DNA from 2 places in the Bacillus sp. FG16 genome. Region 1 is predicted to be linked to the other one. Evidence: riboswitches for the same ligand, from Rfam matches in the RefSeq annotation. Region 1 holds a riboswitch; the other holds the start of a gene.
What was found. Region 1 has a riboswitch for preQ1 ahead of queC (7-cyano-7-deazaguanine synthase QueC). Riboswitches for the same ligand answer to the same signal wherever they lie in the genome.

Region 1 (16,865 bases):
AATGTCGAAGAAAAGTAGTTGGAAAATTAAGAATCCCCGGTTTACGTAGAATTTGTAAAAAAAGAAGATGAAAAAAATGTCTATTATTGCGAATGTATTTACAAAGATAGAATAATTTGTAATAATTCTCAAAGTGAGGGTAAAGATTTGTAAATTACAGGGAGAAAATGTTAAATTTTCTGATTCTTCAAATTTGCATATGATTAAGTAGTTAAAAAAGTCAATGGAGAAGTGAAGTTGAGAGCATGGAAGTATAATAAGGGGGATATGGATGTTTACTGTAAAAAGGAAGTACACATTAGAAAAGCTTTCACGTGATATTCATATGAAACGTGAAGAAATGATTCAACTAGGATTAACAAGTGGGCTAAATAGTAGGGAGACAATTCAAGTTAGTCAAGAATTGGACAAGCTTATTTTACAATATCAGTGTTATAAAGAAAAACAAACACCGAAATGGTTTTCAATTATAAAAATACCTATTTTCCAAATCGGGTATGAAGGAAAATCAAATAATTTTTGGCGAATGCTTGTCGCTGGTTTTATGAAATAAGTATAATTACCCTTATAGGATAAGTATAATTACCCTTATAGGATAAGTATAATTACCCTTATAGGATAAGTATAATTACCCTTATAGGATAAGGATAATTATACTATGTGTAACGGAATTTCGATATGAACTGTCGTTCCTTCGTTTTCTGTACTGTCAATAAAAATATGCCCATTATACATCTCTACAATTCGTTTACATATGACAAGTCCAAGACCTGTTCCAGTATCTTTATTAGTAAAGAACGGATGAAAGAGGTGTTTTTGAATATGTTGTGGAATTCCTTTTCCAGTATCTATAATCTGCAATTGTGCGTGTGTTTCATTGTTTTTTACTACAATGGTTAGTGTATCACTAGAAGTCATAGCCTCAATTGCATTTTTTGTAATGTTTAAAACCACTTGTTTCATATGGTCTTTCGAACAACGGATATGAACAGGATGGTCTGGTAAATGTAAATGGAATATAATGTTATGTAAATTCGCCTCAGATTGAATAATTAATGCTACCTCATTGAGAATCGTTCTTACATCATATGTTTGTTCGATGATGGCGGTTGGCTTTCCAAGAATAAGAAATTCACTTACAATTTCATTGATTCGCTCTATTTCTTGTTCAATTACGGAAAAGTAGAACTGATCTTGTTCATCTTTATATTTCTCTTTTAATAGAGCGACGAGTCCTTTAATTCCAGTAAGAGGGTTACGGATTTCGTGTGCTGTACTCGCTGCAAAAGTTCCAACTAATTCAATTTTCTGTAGTTCATTTTGTTGTCTTTCAAGTTTTGTTTGACGTTTTAACAACATATATTGAGCAAGTAAAAATAAAATAGACATTAAAAATAAAGTAGCTACACACTCTATTGCAACCCACTGGTATAAGGTTTTTTGATGAATAGGTAATGGAGAAACAGAGACCTTCCAATTTAATCTTTGGAGTGGGGTAGTAAGCATATTAGAATGTGAATCACTTGTGTCGGTATTATCATCGGTTAGAAAAACTACATCATGTTTATCAGTTACCTCAAAATGGTATTGTGGTTTAATGGCATTTAAAGAAGATGAAATGTAATCAAAGCGTAAACTAGCTAATAATAATCCAGAGAGCTCCTTTTGTTTATTGAATATGGGGGCAGCAATCATAATAGCTTTATGTCCAAGAACGCGATCAGTAATGACTGATGATACAGTGGTTTTTTTAGTTTGTAGCACGTCTTGAATATATTTACGGTCTGAAACATCTATAGGCTTTGATTCATCTTCAGATGCGATTGTAATGACCCCTTCTGGTGTAGCGTAATATAGACCAGAAAAGCGTGCATCGTTTCCATCTGTATCATGTACAATTTGTTTAATGCCATTTATATTACCAGTCTCGGTGCCCACAACTTTTGCAAGCATGTCTAAAGCAGAAATTGCTTCACCAAGATGATGATCCAAATAATCTCTATATAAAAAGAGAACTGTATGAGCGGATAATTTGTTTTCCTGTTTCATTTTATATGTATGATACGAATAAAATGTAGCACCAATCCCTATTGTCGGTAGGATAACAAGCAATATATATATAATTATGCTTTGGAATTTGACTTTCAAATGTGGTACTCCTTCTTTTTTTATTATCATTATATATAAACTATGTTAAAATTGTCATGTTTTTATTCAAGAATGATTCTTAATATATTAGGGGAGAGGAAATGGATGAGTGAATGCTCATTCGGAATTCACATGAAGTATGAAGTGGCATTTTCTTTTTATTGCTGAGAATTTAAGTGAAGGGTTGAAAGTTGTATGACATCAAATAATGAACGAGAAGATATTTCTCAATCTTTAAAAGTATTTATTGCATTATCTCGTGTACATCGTTCTGTTATGGATACTACAAATAAATCTATACAAAGTAACGGGTTAAATCCAACTGAATTTGCTGTATTAGAACTGCTATATCATAAAGGCGGTCAACCACTCCAGCAAATTGGTGAGCGCATTTTAATAGCTAGTGGCAGCATTACATATGTTGTAGATAAGCTAGAGAAAAAAGGATTAGTAAAGAGAATCCCATGTCCGAATGACAGACGTGTTATTTACGCGCAATTAACTGAGTCTGGCGAGAACTTTATTGCTTCTATTTTTCCGGGGCATGAGAAAGTTATACATCAGTCTTTTGAAATGTTAACGAAAGATGAAAAAGATGAATTACTTGATCTATTAAAAAAAATTGGAAAGTATGAAAAATAATAATATGTTCCAAAGGAGCTTTGGATAAATAAATCCAAGGCTTTTTTGTTTGCAATGAACTCAGGGTAGTAACTGCCGAATTTTGTTGAAAATTAAGAGGGAATTCGAGAATACGTATTGAATTATAATAAAGGTATGTAATGGAGAGGAGGCTCGTTCATGTCATTTAAAGACTATGAATATAAACGCCCAAATATTGAAGAGTTAAAAGAGAAATTTACTGTTGCTTTAGAGAAGTTTGATAACGCAAAAACTGTAGAAGAACAAAAACAAGTCATTAATTCAATTAATGAAATTCGCAACGATTTTGGTACAATGGGAAACCTTTGTTACATTCGCCATTCTGTTGATACGACGGATACTTTTTATAAGGAGGAGCAGGATTTCTTTGATGAATTCTCTCCAGTTGTACAGGGATATGGTACAAAATATTATAAGGCACTCATTAATTCTCCATTTCGTGAAGAATTAGAGGCGTATTATGGAAAACAATTATTTGCTCTAGCAGAATGTGATTTAAAAACATATTCAGATGAAGTCGTGAAAGATTTACAATTAGAAAATAAATTATCGTCGCAATATACACAGTTATTAGCATCTGCAAAAATTGACTTTGCTGGAGAAGAAAGAACGTTATCGCAACTGATTCCGTTTATGCAAGGAAAAGAAAGAAGCGAACGTAAAGCAGCAAGTGAAGCATACTACGGATTTTTAGCTGGAAATGAGGAAGAACTAGATCGTATTTATGATGAGCTTGTTAAAGTGAGAACGAAAATCGCAAAATCTTTAGGTTTCAAAAACTTTGTTGAACTTGGATATGCAAGAATGTACCGTACAGATTATAATGCGGAGATGGTGGCTAATTACCGTCAGCAAGTGCTGGATTATATCGTTCCCGTTACAACGGAATTAAGAAAGCGACAACAAGCACGTATCGGTGTAGAGAAGTTAGCTTATTATGACGAAAACTTTGAGTTTGCTACAGGTAACCCAACTCCAAAAGGAGATGCGGATTGGATTGTTGATCATGGAAAGACGATGTATAAAGAGTTATCGGCTGAAACAGATGAATTTTTCAATTTCATGCTAGATAACGATTTATTAGATTTAGTTGCGAAAAAAGGAAAAGCTGGTGGCGGATATTGTACATATATTGAGAATTATAAAGCGCCATTTATTTTCTCAAACTTCAATGGAACATCTGGTGACATTGATGTATTAACACATGAAGCAGGTCATGCTTTCCAAGTATATGAAAGTCGTAAATTTGAAATTCCAGAATATAATTGGCCAACATATGAAGCATGTGAAATCCACTCTATGAGTATGGAATTCTTTACATGGCCATGGATGAAGCTATTCTTTGAAGAAGATGCAGATAAATATTACTTCTCTCACTTAAGTTCAGCACTTCTATTTTTACCTTATGGTGTATCTGTTGATGAATATCAACATTATGTATATGAAAATCCTGAAGCATCACCGAAAGAGCGTAAGACAGCATGGCGTAACATAGAGAAGAAATATTTACCGCATCGTGATTATGAGGATAATGATTATTTAGAGCGCGGTGGTTTTTGGCAACGTCAAGGGCATATTTATAGTTCACCTTTCTATTATATTGATTACACGCTTGCTCAAATTTGTGCGCTACAATTTTGGAAACGTGCAAGAGATAATAGACAAGAGGCATGGGAAGATTATGTGAATCTATGCCAACAAGGTGGAAGTAAATCGTTCTTAGAATTAGTAGAAGTTGCAAATTTAACATCACCATTTGCTGAAGGCTGTGTGAAAAGTGTTATTACAGAAATTGAAGCATGGTTACATGCAATTGACGACACAAAATTGTAAAAAACATGCGCTTTTTTTCACATGTTTAACATCGACATAATGGGAAAATGATGAGATAATAAAAGAAAATTCAGAATACTAAAGAGGTGTTTCTAATAAGGAGCACCTCTTTTCACCAACAAAAAGGGGGGAAAGAAGTATGCTTCAATCTAATATGGATGTGAGTTTAGAAAGTTTAGTAAGCTCATTACAGTCTACTCGAAGCACGCTATTATCAGAAATTGAAATGTTAAATGATACAGAAGTGAATGTAAAGCCACGCCGTGATAAATGGAGTATTATTCAAATTTTACACCACTTGCATTTAGTTGAACAATCTGTCACGTCTGCCCTTGTATATGCTTTACAAAAAAATGAAAGAAACATGACTCCATTTAAAGACCTCCAACTTACGCTTGATCGCACACATAAACGAGAAGCTCCTCAGCAAATGCAACCAACAGAAACTTTAATGAAAAAACAGCAAGGAATTCAATTACTAGAACATTCACGACAAGAACTATTACATGCGCTTCATAGTGTTATAGATGAAAAAGATCTATTTGAAAATGGATTAAAGCATCCTGTTTTTAATGATCTGAATTTGTATCAATGGATTCAATTTCTTGATTTGCATGAACAAAGACATCTTACGCAATTAAAAGAGGCGAAACATGCAATTTTGCAGCGCTAAAGTGGAAGAAGTGGGAAACCACTTCTTTTTTTGATACGTGCATAGTTTTCTTTCTTATTTTGGAATACTACATGGAGAAAGAAAAGAAGGAGTTGAAAAAATATGTCTAAGAAGAAGCGAGAAGAAGAGCGTGCCTGGAAAGCGCGTAAAGAAAATCAACAACCGCACGGAAAAGTGAAAGCTTTTGCTGAATTAGTTGAAGGAACAGAAAAAACGTGATGATTATTTCATCACGTTTTTTGTATGAGTGGAAAAGTTAATAAAAAGGTTGTACCTGTTCCTTTTTCACTTATAATATCAATTTTTCCATTCATAGCTTGAACAACACTGAATACGACCATCATTCCAAGTCCAGTGCCTTTTTCTTTCGTTGAATAGAAAGGCGAGCCAAGACGTTTTACTTGTTCTGAATCCATACCGACTCCTGTATCTTTTATATATAACTGAATATGCTTATGATCAGGAACTAATGTGAAATAAAGATCACCGCCTTTTGGCATAGCCTCAATGCAATTTTTTAAAATATTTAATAAACATTGATTTAGTTTTTGCTTTTCTCCAGCGATAAAAAAAGAAGTGCTTTGCTTTATATAATGAGTACGTACATTTGTTAAATTAGCAAGTGGTGTAATTAACGATAATGCATGTAGTAATTCTTCTTCTAACTGTAATGTTTGTTCTTTTTCAATGCTTGGTTTGGCAAAGGTTAAATAATCTGTAAGAACATGATTTGCTTGTTCGATGCCATTAATGGCAATGTCGATATATAATTTCCGTTCCTGCTCAGTGCATGTATCTGATTGTAACAGTTGTAAAAAACCTTTCGTTGAAGTTAATGGATTGCGAATTTCATGAGAGATAGACGCTGCCATTTCACCAATTAAATGAAATTTTTCAGCATTTATAAGTTCGTTTTGGAGACGAACTTGAGTTTGTAATATGTGTAGTAAATATAAAATTAGGATTGTACCAAGCATTGAACATAACTCATACACAATAATATGCGGTATATAATCAGCCTTATTTGTAACCTTTGAAAGGAAGAAGGGTATCCAACTAAATCCGTATGTGAGACTGTAGATAATAGCAAGTGTTATTTTTATACGATTAGAAGTTCGATTGAAAAATTTATATGTTAATAATAGAACAATAAATAGAATAACAGAACCGATAAGAGATGGGAAAACACCTACCCCACCTAATAATAAGCGATATATGTTTAATACAACTAAGATAGAACCACCAGCAATAGGCCCTCCCGTTAATGTACCGACAATTAATACAATATGGCGCATATCAAATTGAAAACCATTATTTGTTTTTGCTGCAAATGTAATACAGAGTACGGTAGCGAGGCAACAGAGTACAATGAATATAGCTGAATTTAATTTAGGAGAGCGTTTCCCTTTTTGATTCCAAAATAAATGATATACGAGCATTGTAATAAGGATGAATAATATATTTAAAAAGAGATAAATAATAAAGGATTTCAGTGGGATGCCTCCTCTCTGCTTATATTAAATTAATCATACTATAAAATGAAAGAAATGAAATGATAAATAGCGGAAAAATCAGAAATTTTTACGCTAGTATACAATATGTTACAATAAGCTGTGTCAATGAAAGAAGAAATTCCGTGCACCGCGCGGGAGAGGTTCGCGAACTCCCTCTATAAAAAACTATGGAAACAACAATATCCTTAGGTATTGTTTTGTTTTTTTATTGTGACAGTTCAAGAACGTTCTTTCTTCTTATTTATAGTAGAGAAGGAGAATGAGTGAAATGAAAAAAGAAAAAGCAGTTGTTGTTTTTAGTGGAGGACAAGATAGTACAACATGTTTATTTTGGGCAATAGAGCAGTTTGCAGAGGTAGAAGCTGTAACGTTTAATTACAATCAACGTCATAAGCTAGAAATTGATTGTGCAGCGGAAATTGCAAAAGAGCTAGGAATAAAGCATACGGTACTAGATATGAGTCTATTAAATCAACTTGCTCCAAATGCGTTAACGAGAACGGATATGGAGATTACACATGAAGAAGGTGAATTGCCGTCGACATTTGTAGATGGACGAAATTTACTCTTCCTATCATTTGCTGCTGTATTGGCAAAACAAGTTGGAGCACGTCATATTGTAACGGGTGTATGTGAAACTGATTTCAGTGGTTATCCAGACTGCCGTGACGTGTTTGTGAAATCGTTAAACGTTACTTTAAATTTATCTATGGATTTCCCGTTTGTCATTCACACGCCACTTATGTGGATTGATAAAGCTGAAACATGGAAATTATCAGATGAACTTGGAGCATTTGAGTTTGTTCGAGAAAAAACATTAACATGTTATAACGGAATCATTGGTGATGGTTGCGGTGAATGTCCAGCATGTCAACTTCGTAAAGCAGGATTAGATACGTACCTACAAGAACGCGAAGGAGCGAACAACTAATGGATAACTTTTTTGGATTTCGCATCGTAGAGAATTTGCAAAAAATGGACAAGGATATTCAGCGTAAACAACTCAAATATCATAATAAAAGAGTAATGGTCAGCAAGGAATTTACATTTGATGCAGCACACCATTTACATTGTTATGAAGGGAAATGTAAAAACTTACATGGTCACACATATAAAGTTGTATTTGGAATTAGTGGATATGTAAATGAAATAGGTCTTGCAATTGACTTTGGAGATATAAAAGAAATTTGGAAGAATGAAATAGAAATTTATTTAGATCATCGTTATTTAAACGAAACGTTACCAGCAATGAATACGACTGCTGAAAATATGGTCGTTTGGATTTATGAAAAAATGGCAGAAGCACTAACAAAAGAGAATCGAGTGAACGAATATAAAGGAGCTCGCGTTGAATTTGTTCGTCTATTTGAGACGCCGACTAGTTATGCGGAAGTAAGACGGGAGTGGATGCTCGATGAGTAAAATCCCTGTCTTAGAAATATTCGGTCCGACTATTCAAGGTGAGGGAATGGTCGTAGGACAAAAGACAATGTTTATCCGTACAGCTGGTTGTGATTATAGCTGCGCTTGGTGTGATTCTGCTTTTACGTGGGATGGATCGGCTAAAGATCAAATTAGACAGATGACAGCAGAAGGTATTTGGGACGAGCTTGTTGCAATTGGAGGAGAAAATTTTTCTCATGTTACGATTTCAGGCGGAAATCCGGCATTACTGAAAAATATTGAGTTTCTTCTTTCTATATTAAAAGAAAATGGAATGCGAACGGCAATTGAAACACAAGGGAGTAAATGGCAAGATTGGTTACTTCAAATTGATGAGGTAACAATTTCTCCAAAACCACCAAGTTCGACGATGAAAACAGATTTTCAGAAGTTAGATGCTATTATTCAGAAACTAGCAGGAAAAGATATTAGTTTAAAAGTAGTAGTATTCGATGATCATGATTTTGAATATGCAGTTAAGATGCACGAACGTTATCCAGGTGTACCATTTTTCCTGCAAGTAGGAAACGATGATACAAAAACAGTGGATGATGCGATGCTTATTAAAAAATTATTAGATAAGTATGAGTGGCTGATTGATAAAGCTGTAAATTGTAAAGAGATGAATGATGCAAAAGTATTGCCTCAGCTTCATGCGTTAGTATGGGGAAATAAACGCGGCGTATAACGAGAAGGGATGTTTAAAATGACAGGAAGATTAGATGAAGATTTAAAAGATGTAACATTACTAGGAAATCAAAATACAAAATATTTATTTGAATATAGCCCAGAAATATTAGAGGTATTTGATAATAATCATCCAAACCGTGATTATTTTGTAAAATTCAATTGTCCTGAATTTACAAGTTTATGCCCGAAAACAGGACAACCAGATTTTGCAACAATTTATATTAGCTATATTCCAGAGCAAAAAATGGTAGAGAGTAAATCTTTAAAGTTGTATTTATTTAGTTTCCGCAATCATGGTGATTTCCACGAAGATTGCATGAACGTTATCATGAACGATTTAATTAAATTAATGGATCCACGTTACATTGAGGTATGGGGGAAATTTACACCACGTGGTGGTATTTCAATTGATCCATACTGCAACTACGGTCGCCCAGGGACAAAGTATGAACAAATGGCTGACTACCGCATGATGAACCACGATCTATATCCGGAAACAATTGATAATCGTTAATAGAAAGAAAGGGCCTGTATAGTATACAGGCCCTTTCTTTCTATTATATTATGCATTTTGATTAACGACAGTATAGTTTTTATGACTTACAACTGTAAGAGGTTCCATATCTAGTTCTCTAAAATTCTTCATAATTGTTATATCAACAATAACAGAGTTTTGATTTACTTTTTGAACACGGCCTTGCATTCCACCTTTAAATTCGATGATATCTCCAGTTTCTGCGATCTGCATAAGCAACTCTCCTTGTTACAGTTTTCCCAAAAAAAGAATAAATTTGGGTTTTTTTATTTCCTCCTATTTTGAACCATATTTCCTACTTTGTAAATGTTTCCAAAGTAAAAATTCGAAAAATATTCACTTTTTGTAAGAAAATATGTAGAAAATCCATGTTATTTGAAAAAAATAGCAAAAATGCGGGAATCTTTATATCGAGGTATAATGAAAAAGTAGAATAACCTGCTGAAGTGGGAGAAATTAGAGGCGGTAAAATGATGTTTGAATTTGTGGGGAGTGTTATAGCTTTAATGTTATTTTTATTTTCTTATATGCATTTAAAAAAGATTCGTCAATATGATACGAGTACATATTTTGATGGGATGGATAGTATCCATGCTTCGATAACACATGATAGTGGTGGGGAGATGTAAAAGGTATATGACTTTCTTTTCTTGCGTGGTATGATGTTTAGAACTAGTGCATAATAGAGTTCGTAAGTGATGAATGGAGAGTGAAAAGAATGAAGATTTCTTTTATTCGTCATGGTTGTTTAGGTCTTATAAGAGAACCGATGACAATTAATTCATTTCACGAATGGATGAAACAGTATGATTCCGAGTCAATGATACAAAAAGCTAAAATGCCGATAGAAACAATAGAGGCAATTGAAGCAGCGAAATTTGTCTTAACAAGTGATCAAAGGCGTGCTGTACAATCAGCAGCTGAATTAACGGATTCTTTATCTTTTATGCAAAACTCTCTTTTTAGAGAAGCTGAAGTTCCTTCATACTTTTTTGCTCCGAAGTGGTTGAAATGCACAATTAAGGTATGGATGTTCATTGGACGCACATTATGGATACTTGGCTACCATAAAGATGTTGAGTCTTATAAGGAAGTAAGAGAGAGGGCAAGGCAAGCGGCTTACCTGTTACATCGTTATGCTCTCGTACATGGAAGTATTGCTCTTGTAGGTCATAATTATTTTAATTCGATGATTGGAACGGAGCTGAGGGCAATGGGATGGTCTGGTTCTCCTATTTTGCATAGAAAGCCATGGGGATGTACAACATATACGTTTCACGAGGCGATGGATGGAAATATATTAAATACGAATTTAACATAAAAGCACACGATTTATATAAATCGTGTGCTTTCTTTTTAAGATATAGAAATTTTGACGTTTAATGGTTTTACGAGATGAGCATAAGGTTCGCCTACTAGCATAACAATTTCATCTTTTTTATAACCTAACTTTTCGTATAGTGAATAGGCGCGTGTGTTTTCTAAATTAACAAGTAAAGCGATTTTTTCATGCCCTTTTTCAGTTGCATAGATTTCGGCAGCTTCAATTAATTTAGAACCAATACCTTTTCCACCGTGTGCACTTGAAACTGATAATGTATCAATGTAATACTCATCAAGCTCAGCTTCTTTTTCTAACGTAATCGATTCATCTTTATGTAATTCTCTTAAGTGATGTACAATTGGTGCGTCAAGCTGTGTTGCTTCACTACCGTGATAAGCGACAATAATTCCAACTGCACTCTCGTCTTGTTCATAAATAAAACAGTTTTCGTAGCTCAGACGGTTATTTTCTTTTGAGAACCATGTCTCAAGTCCTAGTAATACTTCTGCTTCAACTGTGCTACCTGTGATTTTTTCAGCAATTTCATGCAGAGCATTATACAATAAAGGAGCTATTGCCATTGCATCTGTCTTTTTTGCTTTCCGAATCATAGTATCCCTCCTAGTTCTATTTGTATATTGTAGCATAGTGGTATGGAACTTTGCATAATTGAATGCCGAAATGTTTGATATAGAGAAGTAGCTATGTTAGTATATGATATTTAGTGGACATATAGTAAAACGATATTGTTTGCGAAATAACGAAAATAAAATCATGGCATAACAACGAGATAAAGTGAAATGTTAATCAGTAAGATTTTTTGTTCATTCCACGACTGATTAGTAGTCAGCACCAATCGGATTACCCGCAAATAGCGGGATAATTTTACAGTTGTTGACCTATAGAATATACGATAGAATAAAATATTGCAGAGAGGTGAAATACATGGATAAAGAATTAGCAAATACAATTTTAGATCAGCTGAAAAATGGTGAAATAACGGAGTATGTTGTTACGAAAGATGTATTTTATACGTTCAGAGAAGTTGTTGTAAATAGAGAAGACTTTAAGCATTTCATTGGTAACGCACAGCGAGGCGGGCAAGTGATTTATACATATTCAGAAACGCCACGTTCATAAAGGGGAATTTTGATCAGCAGGGCATCCTTCACTAATTAGTAGCCTTCACCAACCGGACGTTTAATGTGGGATAAATAAAAGATAAAGGAGAGGGGAATTATGGGCGATTTTAAACAAAGCATTTTACCACATTGGGATTATATGTGGAAAGATAGAGCCGGCAATAGATTTATGGGAATGGTTATGTATCCAGAGAAACGAAAATGTTCAGCAAAAATGCTTCAGAAAATAAAAAGAGCATATGAAGAAGCGATAGAAATTAAAGTAACTGTACAAGTTCAACATACATATCAGTACGTAGAAGGAATGATTGTATACTTTGATGAAGAGGCTCCTGTATGTACAATGCTTGATAAAGATGAAAATCCACATCACATATTTGTAAAAGATATTTTGCGTATTGAGCACTCTGAATAAACTTTTCATAAATAAATTGAAGTTCCATAATAATAATCTTTTTCTATAATAGTTATCTTTTAGTATGTAACGAAAAACGAAAGTATATGTATAATATATTTAATAAGGTAAATTTGATAAATGTAATCGTTTTTTAGAGCAGATTATAGTTTCATATCTGTTCTTTTTTGCGTGATGCTGGAGAAATATATTTCTCCAGCATCTACCGTTTTATGACAAAATATATTGTTAACTTTTTTAAAAATAAGGTTAAATTCGTTGACAACTTTTTTGAAAAGCACTTTATTGACATGAGTTTTAGAATGTTGTTTCATAGTCATTGTATTGAAAAAAAACGGCTATCATGTCGAAAAGTAAAATTTAAAAAAAGAAAGAATTTATACATATATCTTGTGTCTTATTTTGAAACGTAATACAATATATAGAGAAATCAAGAACAACATATAGAGAATATAGATTTGAGAGGGAGGGTCGGAAATGTTAGTTGCATATGATTCTATGACAGGAAACGTGAAGCGTTTCATTCACAAATTAAATATGCCGGCCGTTCAAATTGATGAAGATCTAGTAATAGATGAAGACTTTATTCTTATTACGTATACAACAGGTTTTGGCAATGTACCAGAACGTGTTTTAGACTTTTTAGAGCGCAATAATGAAAAATTAAAAGGCGTATCTGCAAGCGGCAATCGTAACTGGGGAGACATGTTCGGTGCAAGTGCTGACAAGATTTCTACTAAATATGAAGTGCCTATTGTATCAAAATTTGAGTTATCTGGAACAAATAACGATGTAGAATATTTTAAGGAAAGGGTGCGGGAGATTGCGACACATTGAACTGAATAATGAAATCACGCAAATGCAGGACGGTTTTTATCAGCTTCATAAAGATAAAGAGGCATTAGAAGTCTTTATGGAAGAAGCTAGAGAGAATACCGTTCCTTTTAATAGCGTGGCAGAGCGAATGGAGTATATGAAAGAACATGATTACTATTACAACGTTCTGGACGAGTATAGCTTGGAGGAAGTAGAGGAAGTATATAACATCGCTTATGGTGAAAACTTCGAGTTCCAATCTTATATGGCAGCATCTAAGTTCTACAAAGATTATGCGTTAAAAACGAATGATCAAAAACAATACTTAGAAAGCTATGAAGATCGTGTAGCAATTGTTTCATTATACTTAGGACGCGGTGATGTTTCGAAAGCAAGACAATTCGCAAGCATGATTGTAAAACAAAACTACCAACCAGCGACACCAACCTTTTTAAATGCGGGAAGAAGCAGAAGAGGAGAAATGGTGTCTTGTTTCTTGTTAGAGATGGACGATAGCTTAAATTCAATCGGCTTTAACATTAATACTGCGATGCAATTATCGAAAATCGGCGGGGGAGTAGCTTTAAACTTATCTAAGCTACGCGCACGCGGTGAGCAAATTAAAGGTATTGACAACGCTGCAAGTGGCGTAGTACCTGTTATGAAGTTGCTTGAAGATTCGTTTTCATATGCGAATCAGCTTGGCCAACGAAAAGGTGCCGGTGCAGTATATTTAAACATTTTCCATTGGGATATTATTGAATTCCTTGATACAAAAAAAATAAATGCCGATGAGAAGAGCCGTATTCAGTCTCTATCAATCGGAATTATCGTTCCAAGTAAGTTCTTTGAGCTTGCTGAGAAAAACGAACCTTTCCATGTTTTCGCGCCTTATACGGTTTATAAAGAATATGGCAAGCATTTAGATGATATTGACATTGATGAAATGTATGATGAATTAATGAGCAATCCGAAAGTGAAGAAGAAGCCACTAGATATTAGTGCACGTGATATGCTTATTAAAATCGCTATGATTCAGCTTGAGTCTGGTTACCCATACTTAATGTTTAAATCAAATGCAAATAATCAACATCCATTGAAGGATATTGGAACTGTGAAGATGTCGAACTTATGTACAGAAATCTTCCAGCTTCAAGAAACTTCAGAAATAAATGATTACGGTACAGATGACATTATCCGTCGTGATATTAACTGTAACTTAGGATCGTTAAATATCGTAAACGTAATGGAAAATAAAGAAATTCGTGAAGCAGTTCATGCGGGAATGGAAGCTTTAACAGCTGTTTCTGATATGACGATTATTCCGAATGCACCAACTGTGAAAAAAGCAAATGACGAGCTTCATTCAGTTGGACTTGGAGCAATGAACTTACACGGATATTTAGCAAAAAATAAAATCGCTTATGAAAGTGCAGAAGCGAAAGAATTCGCTCGTACATTCTTTATGATGTTAAATTACTACTCTATTGAGAAAAGTATGGAAATCGCTACAGAAAAAGGCGAGACATTTAAAGACTTCGATAAATCTGATTATGCGAATGGCACATACTTTGAAAAGTATGAAACGACAGATTACAGCCCAGTAACTGAAAAAGTTCAGCAACTATTTGAAGGAATTCATATTCCAACAAAAGAAGATTGGACAAGTTTAAAAGAGCAAGTGCAAAAGAATGGTTTATACAACTCATATCGTCTTGCCATTGCTCCAACACAATCAATCAGTTACGTTCAAAATGCAACTTCAAGCGTAATGCCGATCGTAAGTCAAATCGAATCAAGAACATATGCGAACGCGACAACATATTATCCAATGCCGTATTTATCAAAAGATACGTTCTGGTACTATAAATCTTCTTACGATATGAATCAGTTTAAATTAATTGATTTAATCGCAGAAATTCAAGAACATATTGACCAAGGAATTAGTACAATTCTTTACGTTAATAGTGATATTTCAACACGTGAATTAGCACGTTACTACATCTATGCACATAAAAAAGGCTTAAAGAGTCTGTATTATACGAGAACACGTAAATTAAGCGTGGAAGAGTGTGTGGCTTGTACCGTTTAATATAAAAAGTGAGACATGATGAGCAGGGTTTTCTGAACCCTGCTCATGCTTAGTTATCATATTTAGAGAAGGGGCGATTTAATGCGTGCGGTAAACTGGAACAAAAAAGAAGATGATTTTAGTTTAATGTTTTGGAAGCAAAACATCGCTCAGTTTTGGACAGAAGAAGAAATTGCGGTTTCGTCTGACAAAAATACTTGGGTGCAATTATCGAAAGAAGAGCAAATTGCTTATAAGCGTGTATTAGGTGGTTTAACACTTTTAGATACGAAACAAGGTGGCGAAGGAATGCCACTTGTACTTGTTCATCTTGAAAATTTACAAGCTAAAAGTGTATTAGCTTTCATGGGAGCTATGGAAGAAGTACATGCGAAGAGTTACAGTCATATCTTTACAACGTTAGCTACTGAAGAAGAAATTGATGATATTTTTGACTGGGTAGACAATCATCCATTACTTGAGAAAAAGGCCGGTATTATTACTGGTTACTATCGTCGTTTGTTAAAGCCCGAAGTAACGAAAAAAGAGCTATATATGGCAATGGTAGCAAGTGTGTTCTTAGAAAGTTATTTATTCTATAGTGGATTCTTCTATCCGCTTTACTTAGCTGGTCAAGGAAAACTAACAGCAAGTGGTGAGATTATCAACTTGATAATTCGTGATGAGTCAATTCACGGCGTATTCGTCGGTATTTTAGCACAACAAATCTTCGCAGAACTTTCTGCAGAAGAGCAACAAGAAGTGCAAAAAGAAACACAAGAGTTATTAATGGAACTATATGAAATTGAAATGGCCTATACAGAAGAAATTTACACTTCTATCGGTCTTGTAGAAGATGTAAATCGTTTCGTTCGTTACAATGCGAATAAAGGGCTTATGAACTTAGGACTTGAGCCGAAGTTTGAAGAAGAAGAAATTAACCCAATCGTTTTAAATGGTTTACGTACAGATACGAAAAACCATGATTTCTTCTCTGTAAAAGGAAATGGTTACGTAAAAGCAACGAACGTTGAAAAGTTAGCTGACGATGACTTCGTGTTTAACTTTTAATATAGGATTATAAAGAAAAGCTGTCTTATTCATTGATAAGACAGCTTTTCTTTATAATTTTGTTTACATAACACTATTATTTCTATATAGCGATTTGTGTTTGGGAAGTTCTATCCGGTTAACGGATAGAACTTTTTGTAATTAAATGGGTATTTACAAACTTTTTGTATCAGTGTATTATTTAACTAGTACACCGATACAAAAGGAGGGAAGAAATGAAAATAGAGTTTTCTCCAAATATACCAATTTACATTCAGGTAATGGAATACATAAAAAAAGAGATCGTAACAGGACATTTATTGCCTGGTGATAAAATTCCCTCTGTCCGTGAATTAGCGAGTGAATTACAAGTGAATCCAAATACGATTCAGCGTACATTTCAAGAGCTAGAACGGGATGGAGTTGTTGTAACACGTAGAGGAATGGGACGGTATGTAACGAATGAAGGGGAGAAAATTATGGAGCTGCGAAAAGAGATGGCGAAAGAATTACTTCATTCTTTTATAGATGGAATGGACAATTTAGGT
Region 2 (16,865 bases), on a different contig from region 1:
CTCGGTTTTGCGAAAAACTTCATTTTCTTGCTCATTTCCATCAATTAATTCTTGTTGAGCGTCGATAATTAATAGTGCTTGTTTCATCGTGTCTCCCCTTTAATATGAAATAAGTTCCACTTTACATATTCCTTCAGGTTGTTAGGAAATCCTCCATTGTAAGCGAAGTAGAAGATTGATTTACAAAGTTGTCAAAGAAATTTCATTCTCATAGCGTGTAAAAACATGTATGATAGGAGATGGAGAATTTTTGAGTAGGTGGGAATAACATGCAAACAGTAGAAGATTATCTTTCATTCTTACATACGAAAGGATTTAAATTATCAGAGGAAGCACAAGGGTTTATTATGTTCGGACAAGGATATACTGGTGCGTCTGATGGGATTGTGAACGCAGCAATAGAAGCAACAATTAAACATCAATTGCAGTTTGATGGTAGTTATTTCGTTGCGTTATTAGAACGATTGAAAGAGGAAGAAATTACAGATAAAAAAGCGCTAAGGCTTTTATGCGGAAGTTACAAGCGTAACTTCACGCAGCCTGCGCTTCTTTTTTTGTTTTGGAAGGTAATTCAACAAAAATCATGCCTAGGAAAATACAGAGGCATCCGATAATAGCAGAAATAGAAAGTTGTTCGTTTGCAACGAGAACGCCTGTTAAGGCAGCAAAAACGGGTTCCATTGCGAAAATGATTGCTACTCTCGTTGGAGACGTATGTTTTTGTGCTGATGTTTGAATGAAAAAAGCAATGGATGTCGCAAATAGGGAAGTTAAAAATAGAGCGAATAAAAAGGAAGAATTCGTCCATAGTACTACTGAAAGTAATTTTTCCCAATCTTCAAACAAAAAGGCGCAAATAGAAGAAAACATACCGACAGCTAATACTTGCGACGTGCTTAACAATAAAGGTGATATTTTCTTAGAGAAGAAGCCGTTAACAAGAATATGGGCAGCGAAAGCGACTGCACAACCGAGAACGAGTATGTCTCCAATGTTTAATTGAAAAGAATCAGCAGCTGTTAATAAGTATAAACCCGTTGTAGCTACAGCAATACCAAGTACGATGAAAATGGTAGCTTTTTGTTTTAAAAAGATAAATGATAAGATTGGGACCATAACAATGCTTAGCCCAGTTAAGAAACCTGCTTTTGAAGATGTTGTATAGAGTAAGCCAAATGTTTGCAATAAATAACCGACAAATAAGAAAAAACCAACGATTATCCCTGCCGTGCTACTATGTTTTATATCTTGTTTTGAAGCTTTTTGTGAGAAAATAATTTGAACGAATAATAAAATAATTCCAGCGAATAAAAAGCGAATACCATTAAACGTAAATGGACCAACGAAAGACATAGCGTTTTGAACGACAACAAACGTAGCTCCCCAAATAAAAGAGACAAATAATAAAGCAAGAGGAGCAATCCACTCTTTTTTCACACTCATACCCCCGTTAATTTTGTAATATAGCTTTTCTAGCTAATTCATCAGCTACTTTATTTTGACTACTTGGAATCCACTTAATAAAAAAGAGATCGAAGTTTTTTATGTACTGCAGTGCTTCATCTAAAAGAGGTGCAAATATTTTATTTTTTGCGTATTCCTTTTCAACAGCCCGTTCGACAAGCTGGGAATCTGTACGAAAAGAGACAGTGCTATAATTATGCTCGATGCAATATTTTAATGCTAGAAGTAAAGCGCGATATTCTGCTTCATGATTGGACATTGTTCCAAGTGGTAATGATAATTGTACAGGCGGCTGAACGCCTTTAATAAACACTCCTGCACCAGAAGGACCAGGATTTCCTTTTGATGCACCATCAATATATACTTCAATCAAAATGAGAAACCTCCAAATTATAAGATTATCCCCTACTTAAATATTTTTTGAAGTAGGGGATAGAGTAGTTATCCGATTGTGATGCTGTAACGACATGTAAATGTTTCATTCGCTTGTAAAGATTGAATTCCCTTTTTGTCCTTGAAATCTTTTGCTGGTTTTACTTCATCAGCGATTCCGTACCAAGGTTCAATACATAAGAAAGGTGCGTTATCCCCTGGTGTCCATACGCCGACAAATGGGAATCCATCAAATTCTACTTTTACAAATTTATTATGTTTATGAGAACGAATAGAAATTTCATCCGTATTCATATTTTCAAAAATAAGCGCATCATTTTTGAATAAATCATATGTAAGTGGCAGTTCAGTCATATTTTCAGCGATTAATTGCTTTTTGTTTGAAAGGTAAGGTCCTTCTAATACGCTTGTTTCTAAGTGTTCCGAACCATTAAACGCTAAGTGATAATCTGTAAATGATTCACCGTCCAATAAAGGGAAGTTGAATCCAGGATGTGCTCCGATTGAGAAGAACATCTCTTTAGAAGTAGGATTGTTTACTTCATATGTTACATGAACGCTTTGTCCATCTAGCTCATAAGAAACGAGTAATTCGAATTCATATGGGTATTTTTTTAATGTTTCTTCATTACTAGTAACGATATAAGTGATCTTTGTTTCACTTTGTTCTTTCACAGAGAAAGTAAGATCACGAGCGAAACCGTGTTGTGTTAATGAATATGGTTTACCGTCTACGTAGTATGTATTATCTACTAATCGGCCGACAATTGGAAACAAAATTGGTGCACGGCGTCCCCAATAAGTAGAATCACCTTGCCATAAATATTCTGTGTTGTCTTCTTTTAAGCGAACGCTCTGTAATTCTGCACCTTTGTCAGAAATGGAAACGATCACTTTTTCATTTTGAATTGTTGCTGTCATGAAGTGAAACCTCCTAAATCTTTCATATGTTTCATTATACGTTGTCTAAAAGGAAAAAGGTAGTTTATGATAGGAATCTATTGACGAAAGAGGGGCTACGACGTAAAATATAATCTTGTTGCTTAAAAAACGAATAACGTGGTTCGAAACCATCCCACGTAAAAAAACTAAGGAGATTTTGTCATGAATATTAGAACTTTAGTCGGTAATGGTATTTTAGCGGCATTATATATTGCTGTTTCTATGCTTATTCAGCCATTTGGCTTTACGAATGTACAATTTCGTATTTCAGAGATGTTTAATCATCTCGTTGTATTTAACAAGAAAGCAATTTACGGAATTGTATTAGGTGTATTTTTAACGAATCTCTTGTTCTCACCTATGATCGCTTATGATTTAGTATTTGGAGTAGGTCAATCTATTCTTGCATTAGTTGCAACGATTATTTCTATGCGATTTATTAAAGGTGTTTGGGCTCGTATGATTTTTAATACAGTTATCTTTACGATTACAATGTTTATGATTGCAATTGAACTTCATCTTGCATTGGGTTTACCATTTATGTTGTCTTGGTTAACTTGTGCAATTGGTGAATTTGTTGTCATGGCGATCGGTATGCCTGTAATGTACTGGATTAATAAGCGAGTACAATTTGAAAGATTTATGTAATAGATGAAAGAGCTATTCCTATAGGGATAGCTCTTTTTGTATGTAATCATATTGAATATAATGCTGTGACTCTAGATAAAATATAATAAAATAAAGTGAGGCTTCAATTAGCCGGATATATATAAGAAGTCTTACATAAGGGGAATGTAGTATGAAATATAAAATTCATTGGTTGTATAAAACGAAGCGTGGATTGCAGACGGAATTAACAACAGAGTATATGAACATAGAAGAAGTACTTCAATTTGCAGAGGATTTTGAGAAAACAGGAAGAGTAAAAGAATTTTCATTTTATGATGAAATGGACGCAGAATGGTCATTAAAAGAGATGAAAAAGTTAAGTAAGCAAGTAGAGGAAGAGCCCCAAGAAATACTCGTTTATTTTGATGGGGGGTATGATGTGCAAACGAAAGAAGCTGGCGTTGGTATATGTGTGTATTATAAAAAAGGAAATACAAACTACCGCATTCGCCGCAATGCATATATAGAAGGTATAGATGATAATAATGAAGCGGAGTATGCATCACTATTATACGGTATGAATATACTCGAGGAATTAGGGATTAAATATGAAGCAGTTACACTTCGCGGCGATTCTCAAGTTGTATTGCAGCAATTAGCCGGAGAATGGCCTTGTTATGATGAGCATTTAAACCATTATTTAGATCAAATTGAACAAAAGGCGAAGCAAATGAAATTAAAACTTGTATGTGAACCAATATCTAGAAAACAAAATAAAGAAGCACATCAATTAGCAACGCAAGCATTAGAAGGGACAGTCATTGATAGTCATAAAGAAATAACCGAATAGAGAGGTGCAACGGTGGATAAAAAGCAACTCATTACAGAGGTAAATGACTTATTAGAAACATACTGTGAAGGATGTTTCTTGCGAGAACATAATCGAAAGACAAATAGTAAGTATTATGCTCATTCATTTTGTATAAGACAATGTACAGTTGGAGAAACATTGAAAAAGTATGGAGAACAGTTGTCATAAAAAAACATCCAGAGAAAATTCTCTGGATGTTTTTTTAGTGCTTTGCTTCGTTTAATTGCTGCTCGCATTTGCTTAGTTTCTTTTCCTCGTTCATTAAAAATGGTTCATCTAAATCTACTGCAACAGATTTCATAATTTCAAGCTGTGAGCGAGCTGCTTCTACTGCAGTAGTGGCATGCTCTAATGTGTCTGGATCCATTGAAATTGTTGCAGAACCTACCATCTTTTGTGCTGTTTCTACACGGAATTTTACTTCTTCAAAATCATTTACTTCTGATCCCATTGTTACTGCCTCCTTTGTATATTGCGCATTTCACATAGTTTTTGCTCTGTAAAACGGAAATATACAAAGGAATAATAAAGGAGGTTACCAAGTAAGGTAACCTCCTGTTATATGTTGGATTAAAGTTTTACTACGTTAGCAGCTTGAGGTCCACGGTTACCTTCAGTAATGTCGAAAGATACTTCTTGACCTTCTTCTAAAGCTTTGTAGCCATCTCCTTGAATAGCAGAGAAATGTACGAATACATCGTCAGCGCCTTCCATTTCGATAAATCCAAAACCTTTTTCGTTGTTAAACCATTTTACTTTTCCTTGCATGTTATAATTCCTCCTAAAAGCGTTTACTATTTTCATTTAGTGAAATTCATTTGAAAAATAATATAAACTAAAAATGCTATATTCTTGAATATTCTGCTAAATGATTAATTTAAATATACACGAATTGGGAGAATTTAGTCAAGTAAGCGATTTTATTTTTTGTATTTTTAAATAATTTTTCAGTCGAATTTTTAAATAGGTATAGGACAGGCCGAGTATGTAATATTCTTAATTGAATGCTATACATAATGAGGTGAAAGAATGAATAAGTCTTACTTATTAGATAATGAAGAAATGAGAACGAGAACCGACATACCGGATTGGGTTGCAAAAGAATTTGAGATTTTTTCAAGTGTCGTGTTAGAACCAACTTTTCCATGTTATTTCGGTTTAACAGCTTTGAAAAAGAATGAACTTCGCTATTCATTTCTTTCTCATAATGATTGGAGTCATTTGCCACATACAATGTTATCTTTTTTAGAGTTAATGAAAGAGAGGCCGATTGTGAGAAGAGGCTTTTTCCTTTTTGTAGAACCGGAATGTGAAGAACAATCACTCGAATATTACCGTGATTCCTTTTGGAAAGTGCTACAGTATTTACATGAAAACGATAATCAAGCATGGCCAAAGCAAATTCCTGAAGATCCAGACCATTATTTATGGGAATTTTCATTTGGTGGTGAGCCAATATTTGCATTTGGAAATGCGCCAGCTTATAAACAACGAAAAACTAGACATTTAGGGAATTCTCTCGTTATTGGGTTTCAGCCACGCACTATTTTTGATGGATTAGAGGGAGATCGTCCTAAAGGAGCATATTCAAGACAAATGGTCCGTGAGCGAGTTGAAAAGTGGGATCAATTGCCGAAACATCCTAACATTAGTCATTACGGTGACCCAGAACATCGTGAATGGAAACAATATTTCATAGGAGACGATGTAGAGCTAATAAAAGGGAAATGTCCTTTTCTTCATAGGATAGAAAAATAAGAGCCATCATCTGGATGGCTCTTTTGTATATTTTGGATAAAAAAGGGTATTTTATTATGAAAGCTAGTCTATTTTTTAAAATTACATCATTAACTAGTAGTAAAAAGAGAAGAAAGGATAGAGCGATGTTTGGAGCAATTATACAGCAAATCGTATTAGGTATTTCATTAGCTGCGCCAGTAGGGCCGATTAATATTGAAATGTTAAAACGAGGAATTGAACGTGGGTTTTGGCATGCTTGGGTTGTTGGAATTGGTGGAATGACTGCAGATGTTTTATTTATGCTTCTCATTTATTTCGGTTTATCTTCTGTGTTTATGTATACATATGTACAAGCCTTCATGTATTGCACGGGTTTTTTCTTGTTATTTTATTTAGGATTTCAAAGTGTAAAACAAGGAATTTTCCACTCGAATATGGAATATAAAAAAGAAGAGGTAGGTGGCCTTAAGCAATCGTTTATGGCAGGATTTTTAATTGCGATATCCAATCCATTAAATCTTGTTTTTTGGTTTGGTATATACGGAAGTACACTTAGCTCATTACTTACGAAGGTAACGAAACAAGAAGCTTTTTTGTACAGTCTTTGCATTATTGCCGGTATTATTTTATGGAATTTAAATATTGCTTTTTCTGTACATTTTGGAAGAACTTTATTAAAACCAAAAGCGCTTGGCTATATAACAGCCGGAGCAGGTATTATTTTAGTAGGGTACTCTATACATTTTGCATACAAAGCTTTACAGTTGTTCACATAAGATTGAAGGGGAGATTTTTATGTATCGAACCACTATTGACGGAAAAGAAATTATAATTACGTTAGCGCCAAAAGTCCGAAGAGAAATTACTGATAGAAATCCACTATATGAAGCGGTATTTCATAATGCTGCAAGATTGCTACAAACAAAGCAACCGACGTTTGCAGTAAATCATGAAATATTTGGTCTCATTATTGGAGAAGTGCAAAGAGGAGAAGTAACAGTGTTTGCGGTGGAACATATTATTCCGAAGCAAAATATATTTGGACCGAACAATTTTTTCTCGACAATAGAACAGCAGGCAAATTTGTAAAATGAATAGAATAAGAATAGAAAAGAAATAGTCGTAACGATATGTTGCGGCTGTTTTTTTGGAAAAGGGGGAAACAAGATGAAGAAAGTGGGGAAAGAGTTCTTTTTACAACATGATATCGTTATTATGTATAGCATTCTATTTATTTTCATTATTATTTTAAAAATGCAATTTTTCACGTGGTTTGGCATGTTAGCATGTATGTTTGGGATTGTTTTCTATACACTTAATGAATACATGACACATCGTTTTTTATTCCATATTAAGCCGCCTAAAAACACATTTCTATTAAAAATGTTAAGAAGATTACATTATGATCACCACGTATATCCAGATGATTTAAAACTTTTGTTTTTACCTGTATGGTTTAGTATACCTAGTTTTACTATTTATTTGCTTATAGCATATGGTATTACAAAAAGTGTTACTATTACACTTTCATTTGGAATCGGAATGATTATCATGCTGCTCGTTTACGAATGGAAACATTATATTGCCCATAGACCGATTCGTCCCGTCACTAAGTTTGGAAGATGGCTAAAAAAACAACATATATTACACCATTATAAAAACGAAAAGTTTTGGTTCGGTGTTTCAAATCCAGTATTCGATTTTATATTTGGAACACTTAAAGACGGAAAAGATGTTGAGTTAAGCGAAACAGCTCGTAATTTAGAAAAGGAAAAAAAGACAAAAGTAGTGCGTTAAGCACTGCTTTTGTCTTAATGAGGAAAAAATAAGTAAGGTGTCACTTTATTTTGAAAAAGTATATTAAAAATTTAGGAGAAATTGCCGAAAAATGTCTATCGAAAAATCTTTGCATGAATGCATGGATTGTCTAAAATAAGTATAAGTTTCTGAATATTTATAAAATTTAGTCTTTAGGTATACAAGGAGGAAGTGTATTTCAAGTAAGAGAGGGGATCGGTTAATGAAACGAGATGATACGTCAGCACGTAAGTTGCAAAATGAAGTGAATTATACAGAGGTCGTTCAGTCGGAAGAATTTCAATTGTTATTAAATACGAAAAAGAAGTTTATCGTTCCAATGAGTATTTTCTTTTTTAGTTTTTTTATTGCACTGCCTATTTTAACGTCGTATTCAAAGGTGCTTAATACACCTGCATTTGGTGACGTTACATGGGCGTGGGTATTTGCTTTTTCCCAATTTATCATGACATGGGCACTATGTATGATTTATAGCAAAAAAGCAGAATCATTTGATGAAATCTCCCAAAAAATTCTGCAAGATATGCAAAAAAGGAGGGGCTGAACTTGAATACTACTGCATTTGCACTATTTTTAATTATTGTTCTTGGTACGCTCGTCATAACATATTTTGCATCGAAAAAAACGAAAAATGCGAGTGAATTTTATACGGCTGGAGGGGGGATTAACTGGTTGGCAAAATGGTCTGGCCATCGCTGGAGATTACATGTCTGCTGCTTCATTTCTTGGTATAGCCGGAGCAATCGCATTAACTGGGTTTGATGGATTCTTTTATAGTATCGGTTTTTTAGTTGCTTATTTAGTTGTACTATATCTTGTTGCAGAACCGCTTAGAAATTTAGGGAAGTATACTTTGGCGGATATGATTGCAGCACGCTTTGATGCGAAAAAAGTTCGGGGAGTTGCAGCTCTTAATACGATGACGATTTCTATCTTTTATATGATTGCACAATTAGTTGGCGCGGGTGCACTTATTAAATTATTATTAGGGATTGAATATACGACATCTGTATTAATCGTTGGAACACTTATGACGGTGTATGTTATTTTTGGAGGGATGACAGCAACAAGCTGGGTACAAATTGTTAAAGCGGTACTACTAATGGCTGGTACGTTTATTATTTCTGTTATCGTTTTCGCAAAGTTTAATTTTAGTGTGACTGAAATGTTTGCACAAATGAAAACAGCTACGCCATTAAAAGATTCGTTTTTAAATCCAGGAGTAAAGTATAAAGTTGGCCTTGATACACTTTCTTTAAATTTAGGACTAGTTCTCGGTACAGCGGGATTACCACATATACTTGTCCGCTTTTTTACAGTACGTGATGCAAAAACAGCACGTCAATCTGTTGTATATGCGACGTGGTTAATTGGTGCGTTTTATATTATGACGATTTTCTTAGGGTTTGGAGCAGCAGCGTTTGTAGGAAATGAGGCAATTATTAAAGCGAATCCAGCGGGTAATATGGCAGCACCTTTATTAGCTAAAGCGTTAGGTGGGGACTTCTTATTTGCTTTCGTATCAGCAATTGCTTTTGCAACGATTTTGGCTGTAGTGGCAGGTCTTGTATTAACAGCAGCATCAGCATTCGCTCATGATTTTTATAATGAAATCATTCGTAAAGGAAAATCAACGGAAAAAGAGCAAGTATCTATGGCTCGTTATGCATCTATTGGAGTAGCGATACTATCTATCATACTTGCATTATTTGCCCAAACATTAAACGTAGCATTTTTAGTATCATTAGCATTTGCAGTTGCAGCGAGTGCAAATCTACCAGTAATTTTATTTACAATATATTGGAAGCGTTTTAATACAACGGGTGCTATTTCGGGTATGATTGTAGGTCTCGTATCAGCAATTGTTCTCGTAGCGTTGAGTCCGAATGTTTGGAACCCTGTAGCTGGAAAAGCTATTTTTGTTGGGGAAGCGTTATTCCCATATACGACACCAGGAATTATTTCAATTCCACTCGGATTTCTTGCAGCATATTTAGGAACGGTTTTATCTAGTAAGAAAGAAGATGCAGCGAAATTTGATGAAATTCTCGTGAAATCTAATACTGGTCATGGCATTAGCGATGCGTCTTCACATTAAATAAAAGAGGAGCTTTTCGATAGATAAGAAAAGCTCTTTTTTCTTTTGTCATTTTCTTGTAAATATTACTGATTTGTAAGTAGGATTTGTCTTAATTTTGTGGAATGAAAATAGCAGGGAGAAATTTAAGTCATCATGGCACCAGCGCAGCTTTTGTGAAAAATAAGTTGTTATGGAAGGTGGAAGTAATGATGAAAACGAAGCAAACTGATGAATTATTAGCAAAAGATGAGCAATATGTTTGGCACGGAATGCGTCCCTTTAGTCCAAATAGTACAATGGTAGGGGCAAAAGCTGAAGGGTGCTGGGTTGAAGATATACAAGGAAAAAGATATTTAGATGGTATGAGTGGCCTTTGGTGTGTGAATAGTGGATATGGAAGAAAAGAGCTCGCAGAAGCGGCTTATAAGCAATTACAAACATTATCATACTTTCCAATGTCACAATCCCATGAGCCAGCTATAAAGCTTGCTGAAAAGTTAAATGAGTGGCTTGGGGGAGAGTATGTTATTTTCTTCTCAAATAGTGGTTCAGAAGCGAACGAAACAGCTTTTAAAATAGCAAGACAATACTATGCTCAAAAAGGTGAACCACATCGTTATAAATTTATGTCACGTTATCGAGGGTATCACGGGAATACAATGGCGACAATGGCAGCGACGGGACAAGCGCAGCGTAGATATCAATATGAGCCGTTTGCTTCAGGTTTTTTACATGTAACACCACCGGATTGTTACCGTATGCCTGAAATTGAAGGGCAGCATATTTATGATGTAGAATGTGTGAAAGAAGTCGATCGTGTTATGACGTGGGAATTAAGTGAAACAATTGCTGCGTTTATTATGGAACCTATTATTACAGGCGGGGGCATATTAATGCCACCACAAGACTATATGAAAGCTGTTCATGAGACGTGTCAAAAACACGGTGCCTTGCTTATTAGTGATGAAGTGATTTGCGGTTTTGGACGTACAGGAAAAGCATTTGGATTTATGAATTATGATGTAAAGCCTGATATTATTACAATGGCAAAAGGTATTACGAGCGCATATTTACCATTATCTGCAACAGCTGTGAAAAAAGAAATATATGAGGCTTTTAAAGGTAAAGGAGAATATGAATTTTTCCGCCATATTAATACATTTGGTGGGAATCCAGCAGCTTGTGCATTAGCACTTAAAAATTTAGAGATTATGGAAAATGAAAATTTAATTGAGCGATCTGCACAAATGGGTTCCCTTTTATTAGAGCAACTAAAAGATGAAATTGGGGAACATCCACTTGTTGGGAATATTAGAGGAAAAGGTCTATTAGTTGGAATTGAATTAGTAAATGATAAAGAGACGAAAGAGCCAATTGATAATGACAAAATTGCAAGTGTAGTAAATGCTTGTAAAGAAAAGGGCTTAATTATAGGACGAAACGGTATGACAACAGCAGGATATAATAACGTTTTAACATTAGCGCCGCCTCTTGTTATTTCAAGTGAAGAGATTGCTTTCGTTGTTGGAACGTTGAAGACAGCGATGGAGCGTATTTAATAAATAGAGAGAGGAGCGAGCTGTAATATAAGGCTCGCTTTTGTTTAGTAGGAGGGGACTTTTAATGGAGAAATATGATCCTAACAAACATTATCACATCGGATATTATGAAGACGGATATGATTTAGAAGTGACGGCGTACAAAAGAATAAATGAACCAGTTTGGGATGCTTATATTCCGCACTATGAGGCAGACGATTTTTATAAGAAAGTGGAGGGAATGAAGCTAGGTAAATATATAGATGATTATGGCATTATGGTGTATTCATTTGAGAATGATATTGATGATAATGAAGTACGAATTATTTTTGAAAAATGGTTAAAAAAGAACGGGATTGTTTAAAGATAAAATAAAAAGGAGATTGCTATCTTATAAGATAGCAATCTCCTTTTATTAATATGAAATTTATTTACTTGCTTTCATTGCTTTATCTTTTGCACCAAAAGTGTATTTTAACATTGGTGGTGTAATCATTGTAGTTAAAATAACGACAATAACAATTGCTGTAAAGTAATCTTGCGCTAATAGACCTGAAGAAAGTCCTGTTCCTGCGATGATAAGTGCAACTTCACCACGAGAAACCATTCCAGCACCGATAATTGCAGAAGACTTAGCGTCAAATCCAGTCATGCGTGCACCAACACCACAACCGATTAATTTCGTTAATACAGCGATAATAGTTAATGCTAAGATGAACCAAATTTGATTGCCAATACCGTCAAATGTAATATTCATACCGATACTTACGAAGAACACGGGAACGAACATAGCGTAAGCGATTGGTTCTACTTTCTTTTCTACTTCATGTTTGTAGTTCGTTTGAGAAATAGCAATACCAGCTGCGAAAGCACCGATAATACCAGCAATTCCTAATAATTCGCCGAAATATGCGAATGAGAAACAGATGATAAGAGCCGCGCTCACGATAGACTCAGATACGCGTAGTGGTGATAACCAGCGCATAATCGCAGGAACACCTTTCCATCCGATTAAAATAATAGAAGCGAAGAATACTACTTTCTTCAAGATAACCATTGTTAAGTTAACATCATCAGTACCTAAGAAGCTCATTGCAAATGCTAATAAAATAACAACAAGAATGTCATCAAATACAGCGGCTCCAAGCATCGTCGTACTTTCACGTGTTTTCATTTTACCTAAATCACGAAGTGTTTGTACGGAAATACTAACACTTGTCGCACATAGAAGTAATCCTAAGAATACAGCGTTTCCTTGTTCCATTCCCATAACAAGACCGGAAACGTAACCACCTACGAATGGAAGAATGATACCTCCGAGTGCAACGGCTAAGGAAGAATTACGATTTGCATTTAATTCTTCTAAGTCTGTTTCAAGTCCAGCCATAAACATTAAAAGAATAACCCCGACATTACTTAATTGAGTTAGAAGCTCTGAATTTTCAATCCAACCTAATACAGCTGGACCGATAACGATACCGACAATTAATTTACCTAATACAGAAGGTTGACCTAATCTAACACTAAGATCACCAGCAAGCTTTGTACTTAATAAAATAAGTGCAATTTGAAAGAAAAATTCGAATTCCATCTGATCCTCTCCTCATCATTTTTAGTTTTATCATACGATTTCTCGGAATTTGCCTAATGAAAATATGTAAAACCCATTAAACAAAAGGGTCTGATTACAAGTTCTTTTGAACTCGTAATTTGAACCTGTAATTAATATATAATAAAATTTATTAAAAATCAATGGAAAAATAGCAGATTTTCATGATGGAATTTGATTTAGGTATGAAGGGAATGGCTATATAATAAGAAGAAATAAGGCAATATTTTTAATGAATTGGAGAAGGAAACATGTTATTAAATAAACGCTTTACAATTGGAGAAATGGCAAAAATGCATAATATCGCAGAATCTACATTGAGGTATTATGATGAAAAAGGAATTTTTCATCCGTCCATTGTTGATCCTCAAACGAATTATCGTTATTATACAATCGATCAATTTTCACTGTTAGATACGATTAAATTTTTACGCCAGTTAAATATTCCGTTAAAGGAAATTAAGAAATATATTGATGAAAGAAATCCAACATACGCACTCAATTTACTGGAAAAACAACAAGAAATGATGCTGAAGAAACAAAGAGAAATTGAATATGCTTTAGCAAAAATGGAACATAGAATTCATTTAATAAAGAAGGCGACGAAAGCGGAAACCGATCGAATACTTATTAAAAAAATACCAAAAAGAAAAATAACAGCGATTGCAGTGGCGCCGAATACGACAGATGATATGTTTGATTATTATATCCATTCGCTTCAAAAAAATATGAAGCAAATGGATGATAGTCTATTTTCAGGAGATATAGGTGTGACAATTTCCAAAAAAGCATTCATGCAAAAGGAGTTTCAAGCATATAGCAGCGTATTTATTCTTTTGGATTATATGCCTTATCAAGTACATAGTTCAGATTCAATTAAAGCTGGTATGTTTGCGTGCGCTTATCATCATGGATCATATGAAGAAACAGGTGAAACATATAAGAAATTAATGGAATACATTGATCAAGAAGGATACGAAATAAGTGGAGATTCAATTGAGATTGGATTAATTGATTGGTCTGTAACAGAAAATCCAGAGGAGCAAGTAACAGAAATTCAAATTCCAGTAATGAAAAAATAGAGTGTAGGACTTTTATTAATTACAAACCTGCATCAATTCCGATAATTAAATTTCCTATTTTTTTAATTCTCTCTTGACCTTCAAGTTACTTGAAGGTTTAAACTGTGAACAGAGCGTTGAAAAAGGAGCATAATAGTATGGAAGCAACAGAAAAATTAAGAGAAAAACCAGTTAAAAGTTTATTTATTTCTTATTTAATACCAGCCGTTCTTGGAATGGTTTTAATGTCAGTGAATATTGTAATTGACGCGGTCATGATTAGTAGAGGAGTTGGGGCGAACGGTTTAGCAGGAGTAAACGTGGCTATTCCAGCGTTTTCGATTTTCTTCTCTATTTCATTATGGATCGGGATGGGCGGGGCAACGTTATATTCTATTGCATTAGGTGAAAATAAAAGAGAAAGAGCAAGGTCTATTTTTACTCAATCCATGACGGTAGCAGTTGTTATCGTAGGTGTTTTAGCGGCTATTTGTTTATGGAGAATAGAAGATTTAGCGTACTTATTTGGTGCAAATGAAGTGATTTTACCATATGCGTTAGACTATTTACACGTATTACTAACATTTGGAATGATATACGTTTTAGAAAATATTTTAAGTACATTTATACGAAATGATGGAAATCCTAATTTAGCAATGGCTGGTCTTGTTGTAACAGCTGTATTAAATATACTGTTTGACTATATCTTTATTTTTATCTTTGGATGGGGCGTAACAGGTGCTGCTTCAGCGACTATTCTTTCAGCAGCGATTGGTTTCCTTGTATTATTAACTCATTTCTTTAGAAAAAGTAGCATTTTAAAATGGACGAAATTCCATTTTGAATGGGATACTGTCAAACAAATTATGGTGATTGGTTTCCCGAGTTTTACAGCAGAAAGCACGGTTGCAATCGTAACGATTGGTTTTAATATCGCATTTGTCCAATATGCAGGAGAAGTAGGAGTAGCTTCCTATGCGATGGTGAATAGTATTCATGCAATGACATTACTATTATTCTTCGGTGTTGGAGCAGCATTGCAACCAATTGCTAGTTTTCATTACGGGGCAAATTTATCAGAGAGACTTCGTGAAGGATTACAGTTTGCTGTGAAAATTGCAGTTGTCCTCGGAGGCGTTGCGATAATTGTCGGATTATTCTTCGGGAAATATATCATTGATTTATTTGATGTTCAATCTCCAGAATTATTGGAGTTAACTTTAACAGGTATTAGTTTATTCTTTATCCAATACGTATTTTTAGGTTATAACATTGTGTATGGAGAGTACTTCCAATCAGTGCGACAAACGAAGAAATCAGTACTTATTATAATGAGCCGTGGATTACTATTTATCATTCCATTGTTATGGATTATGCCGAAATTATTTGGTATAAATGGGATTTGGCTCGTTATGCCAGTTGCTGAAGTAATGACAGCAATTATCGTATTTACAATGAATCGTATGAAACATCCTGTTCCATTAAATATGGCAGGAGAGAAAGAAGCGATATGATAAAAAATCCCCTTAAGCAATTAAGGGGATTTTCTTATTCTTTTAAACTAATCGCAAAAGATCCATCCGTTTCTTGAACAGAAGCAAAGGCAACGTTTTTAATATTTGTAATTCCTTTTTCTTTTAATTCTTTATATAACCATTTTTCATCTTTATGTATTAACTTTAAGTTATCATATTGAATTTGTGAATCGACGATAAGTGCAATTGGTAATCCAGCATACTTAACATCTATGTTTAAATCTTTTGGAGTTAATGGTACAAGTTCTCTTTTTGGTAAAATACTAATAGCTCCGTTCGCTTCTAAAATGGCGTATTCAATTTCATGAACACTTGGATATCCTGCAACGCGAAGATTAGAAAGTAGTTCGGCAATGGGATATCTACTTTTTTGTAAGTTCTCAAAAATAATATCACCATGTTTAATTAAAATGATAGGGTGTCCGAGAATAAAACGATTTAGTTTGTTGAATAGGCTTAATTTTGTAAGGAGTAAATGTAAACATGTAATAACAACCATACCGAGAAATGCTTGTAAAGCACCAGAGACGGGGATGGCCTGGAAAGCTAAATAAGATAAAAAAATTATAGCCCCAAAATCATGAGGAGTTAGTTGCGCTAACGCGGATTTACCGAGTAACTTAAGCGATAGTAAAAATAAGATGAAAAAGAACGACACGTTACATAAAAAGAGAAGCAATAGAGACACTCCTTCGTGTAAAGTTGTACTTACTATTCCCGAAAGTAATATAAATATTACCTTTCAGAGGATAAATTAGGGTTTATTGGAATTTGTCTGTATACAAACAAATAAATGGATATTATCATGAAGGAAGTAAAAGAAAATAGGAGTATATGAGTATGAGAAAGAAGAGAATAATAAAGTGCATTTTAGTTGTTATAATGATTTGCGCCGTATATGCGGGGTTTTTACAATATCACATTTATAAGCATGGACATATGAATGCAACCTACGATGCTGAGTACATAATTGTACTAGGATCGAAAGTAAATGGAACGAAACCATCTTATTCATTGCAATATCGTATTGATAAAGCAGCTGAATATTTAAAATCACATGAGAAAACAATCGCTATTGTATCTGGAGGACAAGGAAAAGGTGAAGACATTTCAGAAGCATTAGCAATGAAACAAGGACTAATAAAACAAAACATCGCAGAAGACCGTATTATAATGGAGGACAAATCTACGAGTACAGATGAGAA

Region 2: another riboswitch for preQ1. It lies ahead of ACODS7_RS13720 (QueT transporter family protein); the one in region 1 lies ahead of queC (7-cyano-7-deazaguanine synthase QueC).

What each region holds. Positions count from the first base shown of each region.
Region 1 covers NZ_JBMDKC010000007.1:24,975-41,839, reverse strand. Annotated here, with positions in the region: gene ACODS7_RS04600 (aspartyl-phosphate phosphatase Spo0E family protein) at 272-553, shown strand; gene ACODS7_RS04595 (DUF3149 domain-containing protein) at 652-2,148, opposite strand; gene ACODS7_RS04590 (MarR family winged helix-turn-helix transcriptional regulator) at 2,344-2,790, shown strand; gene ACODS7_RS04585 (M3 family oligoendopeptidase) at 2,950-4,644, shown strand; gene ACODS7_RS04580 (DinB family protein) at 4,784-5,317, shown strand; gene ACODS7_RS04575 (DUF6254 family protein) at 5,420-5,536, shown strand; gene kinB (sporulation sensor histidine kinase KinB) at 5,548-6,756, opposite strand; PreQ1 riboswitch class I at 6,963-7,006, shown strand; gene queC (7-cyano-7-deazaguanine synthase QueC) at 7,100-7,762, shown strand; gene queD (6-carboxytetrahydropterin synthase QueD) at 7,762-8,253, shown strand; gene queE (7-carboxy-7-deazaguanine synthase QueE) at 8,246-8,962, shown strand; gene queF (preQ(1) synthase) at 8,981-9,478, shown strand; gene ACODS7_RS04545 (YkvS family protein) at 9,527-9,712, opposite strand; gene ACODS7_RS04540 (hypothetical protein) at 9,973-10,128, shown strand; gene ACODS7_RS04535 (phosphoglycerate mutase) at 10,218-10,820, shown strand; gene ACODS7_RS04530 (GNAT family N-acetyltransferase) at 10,856-11,434, opposite strand; gene ACODS7_RS04525 (hypothetical protein) at 11,769-11,963, shown strand; gene ACODS7_RS04520 (hypothetical protein) at 12,063-12,380, shown strand; gene nrdI (class Ib ribonucleoside-diphosphate reductase assembly flavoprotein NrdI) at 12,858-13,217, shown strand; gene nrdE (class 1b ribonucleoside-diphosphate reductase subunit alpha) at 13,204-15,288, shown strand; gene nrdF (class 1b ribonucleoside-diphosphate reductase subunit beta) at 15,370-16,338, shown strand; gene ACODS7_RS04500 (GntR family transcriptional regulator) at 16,554-16,865, shown strand, end outside.
Region 2 covers NZ_JBMDKC010000031.1:39,623-56,487, forward strand. Annotated here, with positions in the region: partial or broken gene ACODS7_RS13695 (cysteine hydrolase family protein) at 1-87, opposite strand, end outside; partial or broken gene ACODS7_RS13700 (DUF6123 family protein) at 270-529, shown strand; gene ACODS7_RS13705 (DMT family transporter) at 532-1,437, opposite strand; gene ACODS7_RS13710 (reverse transcriptase-like protein) at 1,451-1,837, opposite strand; gene ACODS7_RS13715 (aldose 1-epimerase family protein) at 1,906-2,778, opposite strand; PreQ1 riboswitch class I at 2,911-2,955, shown strand; gene ACODS7_RS13720 (QueT transporter family protein) at 2,962-3,447, shown strand; gene ACODS7_RS13725 (ribonuclease H family protein) at 3,599-4,258, shown strand; gene ACODS7_RS13730 (zinc-finger domain-containing protein) at 4,271-4,447, shown strand; gene ACODS7_RS13735 (DUF2564 family protein) at 4,482-4,730, opposite strand; gene cspB (cold shock-like protein CspB) at 4,850-5,047, opposite strand; gene ACODS7_RS13745 (YqcI/YcgG family protein) at 5,309-6,037, shown strand; gene ACODS7_RS13750 (LysE family transporter) at 6,052-6,795, shown strand; gene ACODS7_RS13755 (hypothetical protein) at 6,815-7,108, shown strand; gene ACODS7_RS13760 (sterol desaturase family protein) at 7,187-7,816, shown strand; gene ACODS7_RS13765 (DUF485 domain-containing protein) at 8,040-8,381, shown strand; partial or broken gene ACODS7_RS13770 (solute symporter family protein) at 8,384-9,935, shown strand; gene ACODS7_RS13775 (aspartate aminotransferase family protein) at 10,127-11,476, shown strand; gene ACODS7_RS13780 (DUF3986 family protein) at 11,541-11,819, shown strand; gene ACODS7_RS13785 (cation:proton antiporter) at 11,883-13,046, opposite strand; gene ACODS7_RS13790 (MerR family transcriptional regulator) at 13,316-14,146, shown strand; gene ACODS7_RS13795 (MATE family efflux transporter) at 14,284-15,639, shown strand; gene ACODS7_RS13800 (DUF421 domain-containing protein) at 15,674-16,339, opposite strand; gene ACODS7_RS13805 (YdcF family protein) at 16,501-16,865, shown strand, end outside.